2 regions of the Paenibacillus sp. Negev47 genome follow, and region 2 is predicted to be linked to the other one. Evidence: riboswitches for the same ligand, from Rfam matches in the RefSeq annotation. Region 2 holds a riboswitch; the other holds the start of a gene.
What was found. A riboswitch is a leader RNA that binds a small molecule or an ion and turns the genes downstream of it on or off. The one in region 2 is predicted to bind glycine.
Positions count from the first base shown of each region.

Region 1: linked by a shared signal. The riboswitch ahead of gcvT (glycine cleavage system aminomethyltransferase GcvT) and the one ahead of sdaAB (L-serine ammonia-lyase, iron-sulfur-dependent subunit beta) in region 2 are both predicted to bind glycine.

Region 1 is NZ_CM177754.1:1,392,192-1,400,068, reverse strand. Features, by position in the region: gene AC4G47_RS06490 (PTS mannitol transporter subunit IIA) at 1-302, opposite strand, end outside; gene AC4G47_RS06485 (BglG family transcription antiterminator) at 299-2,401, opposite strand; gene AC4G47_RS06480 (PTS mannitol transporter subunit IIBC) at 2,440-3,894, opposite strand; gene gcvH (glycine cleavage system protein GcvH) at 4,313-4,705, opposite strand; glycine riboswitch at 5,049-5,171, shown strand; glycine riboswitch at 5,175-5,275, shown strand; gene gcvT (glycine cleavage system aminomethyltransferase GcvT) at 5,492-6,628, shown strand; gene gcvPA (aminomethyl-transferring glycine dehydrogenase subunit GcvPA) at 6,625-7,877, shown strand, end outside.
Region 2 is NZ_CM177754.1:496,749-504,625, forward strand. Features, by position in the region: gene AC4G47_RS02420 (HAMP domain-containing sensor histidine kinase) at 1-354, shown strand, start outside; gene AC4G47_RS02425 (LolA family protein) at 356-1,447, shown strand; glycine riboswitch at 1,607-1,731, shown strand; glycine riboswitch at 1,736-1,870, shown strand; gene sdaAB (L-serine ammonia-lyase, iron-sulfur-dependent subunit beta) at 1,983-2,672, shown strand; gene sdaAA (L-serine ammonia-lyase, iron-sulfur-dependent, subunit alpha) at 2,662-3,600, shown strand; gene AC4G47_RS02440 (YhgE/Pip domain-containing protein) at 3,858-5,072, shown strand; gene AC4G47_RS02445 (helix-turn-helix transcriptional regulator) at 5,127-5,639, shown strand; gene AC4G47_RS02450 (alpha-glycosidase) at 5,769-7,523, opposite strand; gene AC4G47_RS02455 (response regulator transcription factor) at 7,651-7,877, shown strand, end outside.

The sequences.
Region 1 (7,877 bases), 900 kb from region 2:
TGAGCCGCGATACCAATCACCATATAGGCTTTTTCTTCGCCAAAATCAACACCCTGTGGATACTGAATGACAGAGATACCTGTGGATAAAATGAAAGATTTGGATTCCTTCGTACCGTGCGGGATCGCAAGGCCGTTCCCTACATAGGTCGAGACAATCTCTTCACGTTCAATCATCTTCTCAATGTAATCAGCGGTAATATGTCCCGCATCCTTCAGAATCTGTCCTGCCATACGAATCGCTTCATATTTGTCCTGAGCCGTCGCATTCATGATGACTTTATCTGTTGTTAACATACTCATAATTTTTGACCTCCAATTTCAGTTTTACTGCGATAAAATCCAACGAGTTCCTGGGATAGGTAATGAATGAGCTCATCCCTGATTCCCTTTTCCAGCAATGTAATCATTTCTTCCTGCAATAACAGGGCACTGATCTCACTGAGAACCTCCAGGCTTTCCTTGGATAATTCCCTGGGGCCGAGCATCACGAGGATATGGGTAACTCCTGCCGGATCATCCGGCGTACGAAGGAGTGGCTCAGTGAGCTGAAATAGGCTGATAGACGGCCTGTAGATGCCCTCACTGCGTGTATGAAACAGCGCAAGTCTTGTGCCGGGAATCTTCTGACTCCCCACTGCTTCACGTGCCTCCAACCGTTTCGCAATCTCCTCCGGTTCCTTCAACACACCAGATCCATGGAGTACGTTGCACATCGCATATAAGGTTTTATAGAAACCGATATCTCGATTATCCAGCGGGTACACCTGAAACTTTCCAATAATCCGAACAATTTCAACCAGAAGAGCTTCCATTCCGTCAGGGTCCGAGTAACGACTTGTCGTCTGAATCTCTGTTTCAAGCGGCTTGTTATGCTGGCGTTGTAACGTTGTTGTTCTGATAAAATGGCGCAGCCGCTCACTCTCTTCTGCCGTGAGCAGTGGACTCACTTTGTAATACTGATGCTCATCCATCGGCAGATCGACAGTGGATAACACCAGGTCATATTCATCTGTAGGGATTCGGGTAGCTTCATACCAGGACACGCTGTCCATGATCCGAATCTCGGGAATCTCCTTTGTCAGTCGGCTGGAAAGCATGCTTGATGATCCGATTCCGCTTGTACACACAATGATCGCCCTGATTTCCCGTTTCAATGCACGTAACCTCTCAATGGAAGCTCCAAAATGCATGACCAAGAAACCAATTTCCTCATCCGGAACTTCCACACCCGGCCAAGCTTGATGCACGGATTTTTTGACATCTTCGAAGAGTGAATCATAATCCTTGCGAATCTGCTGCAGCAACGGATTACGAATGATCTGCTGTTCTTCAATTCGCTCCATTACAGGTTGCATATGACCAATCAGACCCTCACGAAGCAAACGATCCTCATGAAAGGCATAATGAGTTCTAGCCTGCATCTGATCAATCAGCGAATGTACCCTGTCCAGTAAAATCAAGTCGTCTATTGGCAACAGCCGTGAAGAGTGAATGCGTTGTTCTGTCTCAATTAATAGTCTGTGAAAATAAGCTTGCTCATCCTGGGAGAATGTCAGCCCCAGCTGGGTAGATAGAACACTGCACAAGCGGGAAGCCAGATACGGTGGAACCTTTATCTCACCCTGCTCTGCAATGTCATCTCCCTTCTTCTCCCGAGGAGATATACGGCCAATGCCAAAGCCTTTACGAATACGTACGACCGCAACAGATAATTGAATCAGCAGCTTCATGTATTGCCGTTCCGGGATGTTCTCCAGCCATTCGATATCCGGCTGCCATAACGCATTTTCGACCGTTAGCACATCACCATGTCCAATCATATCCAGCAGTTTTTGGTTTACGATGGAGCCTCCTTGTTCTGGCTGTCTTCCGAACAGGTCGGACTCATCCAGAAATTCGAGGGCAAGTGCAGCTATGGCTGTGCGATGAAACGTCTCACTTCCGTTAATTTTGACACCATATCCACGCCTGCGAACCAGCTTCAGTCCAGCCTGAAGAATCCGTGACTCCAGATCGTCCAGATCAGTGGTTACCGTGGATACAGTCACCTTCAGATCCGAAGCAAGAGCAAGCAATTTCACAGGCTCCGACTCATCAAGCAGGATGCAAAGCATGAAGAGCTTACGCTCTTCTGGCGTAAACTCTACATATTCTTTACCCTCCAGTTGCTGTCGCAATGCAGTCAGATCATCCGAACCGGACTCAATTCGGATTCCGGTTCCTGATTTTTTTTCCAGTCTCATCCCCAAAGGTTCAAGCCATTGTTCAATCATTTGCAGCTCGCGGTGAACGGTTCGGGTACTGACTTTTACTTCAACGGCAATTTCGCCGGCAGTGACCTCATGTGGATGCTCCAGCAGAAACTCCACGATTTCACGTTGTCTTTTGGTAATACTCATATCTCAGCCTCCGGCTCAGGGAAAACGAATTCGTGCAATTACTTCAGACGTTCAACGAGCGCATCATATTCCGGGCTTTTTAGGAAGTTGTCGATGGATATATGTTCTGCATTCGGTGCCACAGAGCGGGCACGATCTGTTAATACTTGTTGTGTGATCACCACATCTGCATCCGGCGGGATATCACTGATGGCCGTATTGGTCACCGTAACGTCAATCCCCTCGGCCTTCATCTTCTTGCGTAGAATGGAAGCGCCCATGGCACTCGATCCCATACCTGCATCACAGGAGAAGACAATCTTCTTCACATCTGTTTTCACTGTAGAAAAAGCCATATCCGCAGCTCTGTCTGCTTCACGTTGGTTAGCCGTAATGCCAGCGTTTGGCACGGTTCCTTGACTCTTCATGTCTTTCATCCGACTGGATGCGGACTCCAGATCTTCGTCCTTTTGTTTACCCGTTTTCAGCAACAATGCTGCTACAAGGAAGGAAACAACCGCTGCTACAAGCACCCCAGCGAGCATTGGGAGGTATCCACCTCTTGGTGTTAAAAGGGAATAAGCGATAATACTACCCGGTGATGGTGCTGAGACAAGCCCTGCGCCTGTAAGCATGAATGTTAATGTACCTGCAACACCGCCTGCAATTGCGGCAAGAATCAGAATCGGTCTCATCAGAATGTAAGGGAAGTAGATCTCATGAATTCCCCCGAAGAAATGAATGATAACGGCACCTGGTGCAGAAGATTTGGCCATTCCGCGTCCGAAGAAGCAATAAGCAAGCAAGATACCAAGTCCCGGACCCGGGTTGGATTCAAGCATGTATAATACGGATTGCCCTAATTCTCTCGCTTGATCTGTTGCAATGGGTGTAAGAATACCGTGGTTGATTGCATTGTTCAGGAACAATACTTTACCCGGTTCGATAATCAGGTTGACCAGCGGCAGCAAACCCAGATTCATTAAGCCTTGCACTCCGGCAGACAATACTTTGCTAATCGCTTCTACAGCAGGCCCGATGCCCAGTAGCGCAAATATGCCCAAGATTCCGCCAATAATACCGGCTGAAAAGTTGTTAACCAGCATTTCAAATCCGGCTCTAATTTTACCTTCGATCGATTTATCGAATTTTTTGATGATCCATGCTGCCAGAGGTCCAGCGATCATGGCCCCGAGGAACATCGGAATATCGCTACCCACGATGACCCCAATGGTCATAATGGCACCCACGACACCACCACGCTGACCATGCATCATCGTACCCCCGGTATAACCGATTAACAGTGGCAGCAAATATTTGATCATCGGATCGACTAGCTGTGCAAGCGTCTCGTTAGGGAACCAGCCTGTTGGAATGAACAGAGCCGTAATTAATCCCCAGGCGATGAACGCTCCCATATTTGGCATGACCATACCACTCAGGAATCGGCCAAAACGCTGAACACCAACCCGTAGCCCACCTTTGGAATTGGACGATTGGTCCAAATTACTCATTGTATTATCCTCCTTGGATCAAGTGATTATGATTATGAAAGGGGTATCATTTCTCCCCTGCTGTAATCCTAAGCGAGAATGCTCTCCTGTTCAATGAAATGAAAGCGTACTTTCGTCATGAACAATGATGACAACATTAGGTTATGTAATCGTTTTTATCTATGCATAATGGCTGAACTCATTGGTACATAAGGCTTTTCTTGCCTATGACTTTTATCATTTCCAAAATCATTTTCTACCCTATAGCTTGATCTAATCAGACAATTTGCATCCACAATCTGCTTAAATCAGTATTCACAACGTTCCTTGGAAAACACAAAAAAACCTGTGCAAGCATCAAGCTCACACAGGTCGCAATAACATGAAGCACATCTCATTTTTGTAATAACATATGTTAATAAGTACAAGTTCATTGATTCTATTCTTCGGTATGTTTGCGATACGCATCTGCATTCATCAATGTGGACAACGCTGCAGACAGATCTCCCTCAACACGAATCTCGATCATCCAGCCTTCCTCGTAAGGAGAGCTGTTTACCAGTTCAGGTGAGTCCTGCAACGAATCATTCACCGCAATGATTGAACCAGTGACTGGAGAAAACAAGTCCGACACCGTTTTGACCGATTCGATCGTTCCAATGCTGTCTTCTGCTTTTACATTGGATTCAAGGTCAGGCAATTCCACAAACACAATGTCACCCAGCTGATGCTGCGCGAACTCGGTAATGCCAATACGTACAGTATCCTCCCCTACGGTTTGCACCCATTCGTGCTCTTCACTGTACAGGAAATCACTTTTCAATTCGCTCATCGATATCCGCCTCGCTTTTCATTAATGAGTGCATGCGATCTTTGACCTTAACCTTTTTCCCAGAACATAGCGTATGATATTTATGAATCAAATGTCAAGATACCTTACAATTTATTTGCTGATCCCCTCCTCAAACCGTAACCTGAATACACTCTTTCTACATATACTGGTGAATATTAGAATAGTAAGCGTAGTCTTTTTAAATACACGAACAATTATATTAAAACTATACTAAATATTCGGTTTTTAATCACTTTCTATGATATCGTTCTTGACATCGATAGTGGATTCACGTTTTAATGAGAGGAGTAAACGTGTTTATTGGACTATGTTATACCCGCGGATGAATGTAAAGGGAGAGATTACCCGCGACACCCGACTCGGGATGTACATGAGGTAACGCCGAAGGAGTAAACCACCGATAAGCGGAGGTGAATCTCTCAGGCAAAAGGACTTTTACGGGACGCAACTCTGGAGAGCATCTATTCGCCCTGTGCGGGCGTTATGATCACCCAAGGGGAAACCTGCTGTACGACGCGGCGGGGTAACTCTCAGGTACAAGGGACAGAGCCTTAGAATACAGCGTGCTACTTGGCATGCCGGTTCTTTGGCCTGTCCTTTTCCTTTTTCCCAAAAAACGAAAAACAGGATTCAGATCGGCGCTGTCATAGCTGCCTTATCATACTTACCCACTAAAGGTCTCTAGATGAAAATTTAAAAATACCCTGGTTCATTGATCCACGATTGCATATTCGGCCGGCTGACGGCCCATGACGAGGTGATTTGATGTCCGATTTGCTTAGAACACCACTCTTCCCACTATATCAGCAATATGAAGGCGTACGGTGCATTGATTTTGGAGGCTGGGAGCTTCCGGTACAATTTAGCGGAATCCAGAAAGAACATGAAGCGGTACGCGAGCGCGCTGGACTGTTCGATGTATCCCATATGGGCGAATTCACAGTACAGGGTGAGCAGGCTGAAGCATTTTTGCAACAAATGATGACCAATGATGTGACCACGCTGGTTCCCGGTCAAGCCCAGTATACCCTGATGTGTTATCCGAATGGCGGTGTGGTGGATGATCTGCTCGTGTATAAGCTGGAAGATCAGCAGTATATGCTCGTGGTTAACGCCTCCAACATCGACAAGGATTGGGCATGGCTGCAAGAGCACTTGATCCCTGGTGTAAGCATGACCAACGATTCGGAGCAGACGGCGCTGCTCGCCCTGCAAGGTCCACTGGCTGTAGATATTATCGGAAAAGTTACAGATACGGATGTATCCACCATTGAACCATTTCGTTTTGTGCAGAATGCCGAAGTCTGTGGAGTAAAATTGCTGTTATCCCGTACTGGTTATACCGGTGAAGATGGATTTGAACTATATATATCTGCGGATCAAGCCTCTGCGGTCTGGAATGGATTAATGCAAGCTGGAGAAGGTCACGGACTTGTACCAGCAGGCCTCGGTGCCCGGGATACGCTGCGCTTTGAAGCAAGGCTCCCTCTGTATGGACAGGAATTGTCGGCAACCATCTCTCCACTCGAAGCTGGCGTAGGTATGTTTGTGAAGCTGAATGCTGGACCCTTTATCGGACACGAAGCCTTGTTACAACAAAAAAATGATGGTCCCGCCCGCAAACTGGTCGGCATCGAAGTGCTGGAGCGTGGCATCCCCCGCCCCCACTATCCGATTTACGCCGAAGGCGTACAGATTGGTGAAGTGACGACAGGCACGCAATCACCAACATTGAAACGTAATCTGGGGCTTGCCCTCATCGACAGCAAATACGCTGCGCTCGGAACCCCGCTTGAGATTGAGATCCGCGGCAAGAAGCTGAAAGCCGTGGTCGTGAAGACCCCTTTTCATAAACGGATACGTACGTCAAAGACACCTACCCAAGGAGTTGATCAAGTATGAGCAAGCACCGTTATATTCCCATGACCGAGCAGGATCAGAGCGCCATGCTCGCAACCATTGGTGTGGATACGCTGGATGATCTGTTTCAGGACATTCCACAGGAGATTCGTTATCAGGGCGAGCTGCCCGTATCCTCCAAACTTGATGAATATGCGCTTACACGTCACATGTCCAAACAGGCTGGCGGCAACGCCAATTTCGAAACTCATGCCAGCTTCCTCGGCGCAGGCATATATGATCATCATGTTCCTTCCGTCATCAATCATGTCATATCCCGTTCCGAGTTCTACACTGCCTACACACCTTATCAGCCTGAGATCAGCCAAGGTGAACTACAGGCCATTTTCGAATTCCAGTCCTACATCTGTGAATTAACCGGTATGGCTGTAGCCAATGCCAGCATGTATGACGGTGCAACGGCCTTTGCGGAAGCAGGTAATCTGGCCGCAGCGGCAACTCGTCGCAAACAGCTCATCGTATCCCGTACCGTTCATCCGGAAGCCCGTCAGGTATTGCAGGCTTATGCGCACGGACTGAGTCTAGAGATTGTTGAGATTGGCTATAAGGATGGCGTCACTGACTGGGATGCCCTGCAAGCCGCCATATCGGACGATACCGCTGCTGTCCTGATCCAGAGCCCGAACTTCTTCGGTGCCGTGGAAAATGTAAAACAAGCCGCTGACCTCGTGCATGCGCACAAGGGTCTGCTCGTCGTAAGTGCTAACCCGCTATCGCTAGGTCTGCTGGAAGCTCCAGGCAAGCTGGGTGCCGACATCGTAGTAGGCGATGCGCAGCCCCTCGGGATCGCCGCTTCACTCGGCGGCCCGACATGCGGATATTTCGCCGTATCCCAGCCTCATATGCGCCGAATTCCTGGCCGAATTGTAGGCCAGACCACGGATCGCAACGGCAAGCGCGGTTTTGTACTGACACTGCAAGCACGTGAACAGCATATCCGCCGCGAAAAGGCGACATCCAACATCTGTTCCAACCAGGCTTTACTTGCACTCAGCGCATCTGTCTATATGTCCATCATGGGGAAACAAGGAATGATCGATGTAGCCGATCTGAATCTGCAAAAGAGTCATTACACCCTGAATACATTAACTGCGGTTCCTGGAGTTAGCCTGACGTTTAATGCACCAACATTCAATGAGTTTGTGATTAAGCTTCCTGAAGGAACAGACGTGGATACACTTCAGTTGAAACTGCTGGATGCGGGCTTCATTGGTGGCTACGAACTCGGACG
Region 2 (7,877 bases):
GTAATGGGACTAGGGGTTATTGCTTCAGATTGGGAGCTTCCTGAATGGATTATTCCTTCGCTAGGAGCTGAATTGGATAACTACAGGGCGGGAGCAACATTGATCATAGTACAAAACGAAGGTCCTGCTATTCCTGAAGAACAGCTCATTCGTATCTTCGAACCCTATGTTCAACACCAGAATCAGGAGGAGAAGACGTATGCAGGTGGTTCGGGATTGGGGTTGAGTATAGCCAAACGGGTTGCAATAAAGCACGGGGGGGATATGCGCATGTGGTCATACGAAGGATGTGGAACGCTGGCAGCATGCCGATTGCCTGAACATGGAGAATGTAAACGCAGAGAGGATGGGTAAGATGATGAAAAAAGGATGGATGATGCTGGGTACTGCTTTGCTTGCAGGCGCCCTGCTTGGAGGTTGCGCGGAGAAGGATATGCTGGCTATGTCAGGAGACGATATGATCGAGAAGGTTGTCTCAGCAGAAACAGAACCTGCCTCATATTATGCGGAAGGTGTGATGAAGATATGGGCGGACGACAAGCTGAGTAACACCATGCAAATTAAGGAATGGGTAGATGGTGAAACTGGACGAAAGCGCACGGAAACATCCGAGAATGGCAATGTCAGTTACGCAGTTAATAACGGAAAGGAGATCATCCTTTATGAAAAAGAAACAGGAGCAGCATATTCCATGGATGCATCATCCGTGTCACAACAGCCTAATCAAACCCAGAAACAAATATTGGTTGATCAACTAGAGCGGTTACGTACTACGCATGATGTGAATATGATGGGACAGGAGAAACTTCATGGACAGGACGTCATTCATATTGAATTGACACCAAAAGAAGAAGGCGCGTTCTCCATATCTTCAGAGTATTGGGTAGACCCCAAAACGTGGATGATTGTCAAAGTAAACAGCGCGTATGGGGATGGAAAATCAGAAATGGTCTATGATCCGATTCAGTATGACCCTGAATTCACAAAGGATACTTTCGTAATTGACATCCCTAAGGAGGTCGATGTGAAGGACTTGAACGATATGATGCAGAATTCCGAAGTGACCCTAGAGGAAGCGGAAAAAGCGTTGGAACAGCCGTTCCTACAGGACATGAGTGGAGAATTCGAACGATCACGGATCGAAATGTCTACATTGGGCGGTGAGCTGAGCAGAGATGAAGTAACCTTGTATTATGTACGTGACGACAAGGTAGAAGTCAGCCTGACAGTATTCAAGATGCCGGAAGAAAATGTGGACGATACACTAATGCCGGATGAAGCCAAGATTAAGGTTCGTAACACCGAGGGTTCATATATGAAGAGCATTCGGAACATATCATGGAGTGAAAATGGCTTGCGGTACTCCGTCATGGGTGAAAACGAAGGATGGACGAAAGAGAAGCTTCAAGCTTGGATAAATGAATTGAAGCTGCCTAATCATTCCTAATGAGTGATAAAGATGATAATTATACGTCACTTTTGTTGACATATAATGTGTAGCATATTAATCTGTAAGTATATGTACCAGATATGATTCAGATATGATCCAATTGAACAGAAGACACACGTTCGATGTGAGTTGAACGAGAAAGTGAATATAAGCGGATGATAACGAGCGGGAGAGACCTGGGTTAGCCGAGCAAAAGGGCTAGTGTTCAGGCACCGAAGGAGCAAGCTGCTGCGCACCCGGCGCAGTGGTTAATCTCTCAGGTAAATGTACCATCGTTGGACGCAACTCTGGAGAGTGCGCGAACTGCGCCACCCAAGGGGTATATGATCAGTTAGCCCGGTGACCTTGCCTGTAATCGCAGGCATTCACCTTGTCCTTGGACACTGCTGGTCATGAAACTCTCAGGTATCGAGGACAGAGAGAGGGCCTGAGGCCTTCTTCTGTCCTTTTTTGATGTCATCATTCAGTAAAAAAAGAACATTGTGGAATGGGATCTGGATGGAAATGACGAATACAATTGGAGGGTTACAAGGTGCGATTTAAAGATGTGTTTTCAATTATTGGCCCGTCGATGACGGGGCCTTCAAGTTCACATACAGCTGGAGCAGCAAGGTTAGGGAGAATCGCTCGCCAGTGGCTCGGTTGTACGCCGGATCGGGCGCGACTGACGCTGTACGGTTCATTTGCAGATACGTATCAGGGTCACGGCACGGATCTGGCACTGATCGGCGGTCTTCTGGACTATGTCACAGACGATCCGCGTATCCCGGATGCAGAGCAATACGCAGAAGAAGCGGGCATGGAGGTTGAGTTTTATACAAGCGGCCTGCCTGCTCCGCATCCGAATACGGTCAAAATTGAGTTATGGCATGGAGAGCGTGCCTGCTCCTTGATCGGGGCTTCCATTGGTGGCGGCAGCGTATCGGTGCATGCGATGAATGATTTTCGTGTCCAGATCAGTGGTGAATTCCCTACACTCGTTCTGCGGCATGCTGACAAAGCAGGCGTACTTGCGTCAGTGACGTCTACGATCAGTTCATCGGGAGTTAACATCGGCTATATGCAGGTGGATCGGAAAGCTCGGGATGGTGAAGCGCTGACGGCAATGGAGATGGACGGCGTGCCTAATCCGGATATGTTGAAGCGTCTGCGTTCGCTCGACCATGTGCTGGACATTCGTGTCATTGATTTGAAGAGAGGAGTTGATTCGGATGCGGTTTAAACATTTGCACGAATTGAATACGATCTGTACAGCGGAATCCAAAACCATTGCTCAGCTGATGATTGAGGAGCAGGTCCAAGAAACGAATACGCCTGAAGCGAACGTTGTGCAGCAGATGTCGGACTATTATCAAGTGATGAAGGAAGCGGTACAGAAGGGATTAACGGAAGATACCACATCACGCAGCGGGTTAACGGGTGGAGACGGCAAGAAAATGGCCGAGTACATTCGCAAAGGTGAGACTTGCTCTGGTGATGCTTCTGCACTTGCGATGGCGTATGCCCTGTGTGTATCTGAAGTGAATGCTTCCATGGGCCGCATCGTGGCAACACCAACAGCTGGTTCCTGCGGCATTATTCCTGGTGTGTTTATCAGTTCACAGGAGCGGTTTGGCTGGACGGACGAACACTTGGTTAACGGGTTGTTCTGTGCTGGGGCAATCGGTTATGTTATTGCGAACAATTCATTTATCTCCGGTGCCGAGGGTGGCTGTCAGGCGGAAGTGGGTTCTGCGATTGGTATGGCTGCGGGTGCCATGGTTGAACTGCGTGGAGGTACACCGGAGCAGGTCGTTCATGCCGTTGGCTTGGCTTTAAAAAATACACTGGGCCTTATCTGCGATCCAGTCGCAGGCCTCGTCGAAATTCCGTGCATCGTCCGTAACGGACTGGGTGCCGTCACAGCATTGGCTGCGGCCGATATGGCATTGGCCGGTGTACGTAGTGCCATCCCGTCAGACGAAGTCATAGACGTCATGCTGGAAGTAGGCAGTGCGATGCCGAGCCGTCACCGGGAGACAGCCCAAGGCGGATTGGCTCAGACACCAACAGGCCGCAAAATGATGCAAAATCTGGCCAAACCGAAAGCAAAACGTGCCGAACAGGAGACGGAGTCCTCTACTGAAAATGATGCAGAACCTACGGCATAATGGATTGATATGAAATAAATCTAACTCTAACTTGTGGAGCCTTGAGCCTTGACTATTAAAGATGATGCAGGGCTCCCTACATGATACGAAAAGCCGATACAAATCTTCCTGGTGAAGATTTGTATCGGCTTTTTTGTCTTTTTCTAACGAAGAAAATAAAAACATTGACTCTTTATATATCGTATTGATATATTATTTATTGTCATATATCAATACGATATATAAAGAGCGAAAGAAAACTAAAGGAGATGGATAGAATGAAAGGGGTTTTCCAGACGAGTCTGCTGTTTTTGAAAAATGGAGCAACCATTGTAGGATTAATTACGGCTGTGCTATTTCAGGTTTTTTTTAACATCATCTGGCTTAGCGGATACGATCAGGTTAATGAGAGAATGACTGAACTGGCTGTCACCATCGTGAATGAAGACGGGGCTGCGGCTGTGCCGGTGGCCGAGTCTTTGGCAGGGGGGCTGGATTTCGAGATCAAACCATCCGAATCGATGCAAGAAGCGAGACAGCTGTTAATGGACCGGGATGTGTACATGATCATTGAGATTCCATCCGGTTTTATGCAGCAGGCAGGAGACTTGTCGAAGCCGGTGGCAGTTAAGTATGTGATGAACGAATCGAACGTGGCTACCGTTAAAAGTGTGATGCAGAACGTAGCCGCACAAGTTACAGCGACGTTGAACCGTGAAGTACAACAGAAGGTTATTCACGGAGTACTGGACCAGTCCGGTATGACTGCCGATCAGGCCGATAGGCTAGCGCTGGGGTTATCTTCACGTGTGGAGGCAGAGGTGGAGCGGTTAAATCCTGTCCATAATTTTTCTTTTTCCATGGTACCGATGTTGATTGTAACGGCTACGTTTACCGGAGCGATGTTGCTTGGCATGAATCTGCAGAAAGTGTCTGGTGAACTGAGTGGTAGGGCAGGGAAATGGGAGCGCTTCTGGGCCCGCAACATTGTTAATCTGGGTGCTGCATTTATTGTTTCACTCGTTGGATCGGGAATGATGCACGTTATGGGGGTATCGTCAGCAGATGGGTGGTTAATGTTATGGCTATTCCAGTTGCTGATCACCTTATCTTTTCTATTCGTGGCACAGTTGAGCCTGCTGTTGCTTGGCAATGCGGGGGCTTGGTTAAACAGTGCGTTGTTGCCTCTGCTAATGCTGTCCTCGGGCTCAACAATTCCGCGCGATGTAATGTCTGAGTTCTACCAAATGATCGGTCATTATCTGCCGGGGACTTATGCCGTAGAGGGGATGACGAACCTTGTACTTGGAGGAAACGGGATCGGCAGGGATGCATTCTTTCTTGCATTAATCGGGGTAACAACGCTGACTTTGGGAGCTTTTAGCATCTGGATCAGAAGTTCCAGCCCGGCAATTTCTGATCCTCGTAGGAGGAAGCAGCCTGTTACTGTACCTGCTGCTCTGGAAGCATCAGTGTCTTCATCCGATTATTGAATATGGGGTGCTGATTGTGATACGTTAAGGGGAATGGAAAGGAGCGGTGAACCGATGAACACGCAGCATGTCATCCTCGGAATACTGCACAATCAGCCATGTTCGGGATACGAGATCAAGCAATACTTTGAACAATATTTTTCATTTTTCTTTGATGCCAGCTTCGGCACGATATATCCTACACTTGCGAAAATGGAGAAGTCAGGGCTGCTCACTAAGGAATCGGTGAGACAGGAAGGTAAACCCGACAAGAACGTGTACTCTTTGACTCCTGAGGGATCAGCACAATTTCACGCCTACCTGATGAGTCCCCTGGAAGACGAGATATTCCGTTCTGATTTTCTGATGCGGTTGTATTTCGGAGAGTTAGCGGATGAGGCCACTGTAATGGGGTGGGTTTCGACGGAATTGAGACGCAAAGAATTGTTATATGACGAGCTTCAGCGACAGATGAAGGAATTCGGCGAACGGATTTCACCTTCACAACGTTTGTGCATGCAAGTGGGACTTGTGCAGTATGAGGCCACCATCCAATTGCTCAAAGAGCAACTGGCTGATCCTGTGTAATCCATAACAGCGATTGATATGCGAAATAGGCGCTCTACAGATCAGGAACAGGTCTGTGAGCGCCTATTTTGTGTTGGATTTCGATGAAGTGGACTCCAATTTGCATAAGAGCGAGTATAGTTTGATGTATTATGTGAGACTAGTACTCAGTACAGCATATCCATATGCAGGCAATTCAATGGCAAGCACGCCATCATCCTTGGCAATACGATGGTTTCCGCCGAATAGCTCTGTCCATTCCCCGTCACCTGCTTCCAGTTCGACAATAGCTGTCTCCTCTGAACGATTGAACAAGATCAGGATGCGTTCCTCATCATCTTGCCGTTCGAGTACCAGTTGGCTGCCGTCGGGGCGAGCCTGCAGGAAACGAATGGTGCCTTCCGCACGCAGGGCAGGATGAGCATGACGTAGTGAGATCAGTTTCTGATAAAAGTCGAGCAACTCCCGGTCCTGCTTCGCTTCGTCCCATTCCATGCATTTCCGGCAACCCGGATCTTGTTCGCCGTCCATTCCAATCTCGTCTCCGTAATAGATGCACGGAGCACCCATGTAACTGAACTGGAATAACGCAGCCAGCTTCATCTTGCGCTGATCGCCCTCACACAGGGTGAGCAGACGCGGGGTATCGTGGCTGTCCAGCAAGTTGAATGCTACTTCGCTGGCCTGAAGCGGATAGCGGGATAACTGTCGACCGATGGAGTTGGCGAACTGTTCGGCATGCAGCGTATTTTTCACAAAAAAGGCATTCACGGCATCGGTAAACGGATAGTTCATGGAAGCATCGAACTGATCGCCCTGCAGCCAGGCAGAGGACTCATTCCAGACTTCACCCAGAATATAGGCTTCCGGATTAGCGGCCTTGACTACACGACGGAAATCACGCCAGAAGGCATCATCCACTTCATCCGCGACATCCAGCCGCCATCCGTCCGCACCCACTTCCTTGATCCAATACTCGGCAACCTCCAACAGATAGGCCTTAACCTCGGAATTCTCCGTATTCAGCTTCGGCATGTGCGCTTCGAATCCGAATGTCTCATACGTAGGAATGCCATTCTTCACATCCAGCGGGAATTCGTGTACATGGAACCAGTCCTTGTATTGGGATTGTTCTCCGTTCTTCTGCACATCGACGAATGGTGCAAAGGTCTTCCCGGAATGATTGAACACGGCGTCCAGCAATACACGAATCCCACGCGCATGGCATAGCTCAACCAGTCGTTTCACGGTATCTGCGTCACCGAAGTGACGATCTACCCGCAGATAATCTTCTGTATCATATTTATGATTGGTCGTAGCTTCGAAGATGGGGGTGAAGTAGAGCGCATTGATGCCGAGTTCACTGAGATAATCGAGATGGTCGATCACGCCTTGAAGATCACCACCGAAGAAATTAAATGGTGTTGGCTCGCCGCCCCAGGGTTCTACATTGTCCGGATTGATCTCCGGGTTGCCGTTGGCAAATCGTTCGGGGAAAATCTGATAAAATACCGCATCCTTTACCCATTCAGGGGGTGTGAATACGGCCCCGGCATGAATGTAGGGGAATTGGAACATGCGGCCTGGATCGTCCGGTTCTTCTTCCTGGAAGCCCGTCTCGGTCATCCAGATCTGCTCGTCTCCTTCTTTTAATAGAAAAGAATACTTCAGCCGATGGTAAGGAGGCTTCACTTCACCTTCGTAATAATCGAACATGGAGTCTGTCGTAAACTTGGTTAAAGGAACCAGGGCTTTACTTTCATCCCATGCATATTTATCCCCGGTCAGTGCGTATACCTCGGTCAGATCATTCTTTTTGGAACGAAGACGTAGGCGAATTGTATCCTGATCGTAGGCATAGGCCCAGTTCCGCTTTGGTTGATGATAGATGGCTTCGAGCAGCATATTAAGTTCCCTCCCGTTATTTATAAACATGTTATGTACTTCGTGGACTGGTATGACATGACATCGCGCAAGCTAATGATTAAGATATAATTAACCCAACTGGTGTAGAAAGGAAACGAATACGCGTATGAAAACCAAACTGTTATACATTGAAGATGACACGGAAATTGCAACATGGGTAAGAGCTGATCTGGAGGAGCGCGGTTATGAAGTGATCTGGCTCGGAAGTGGTGAAGGTGCAGCTGAAGCTGTTGTTGGCTGCTCATTGATCATTCTGGATGTCATGTTGCCAGGGCTGGATGGATTCACAGTCGGACAGCGACTCAAAAAGGAACATCCGGCTATTCCTATTGT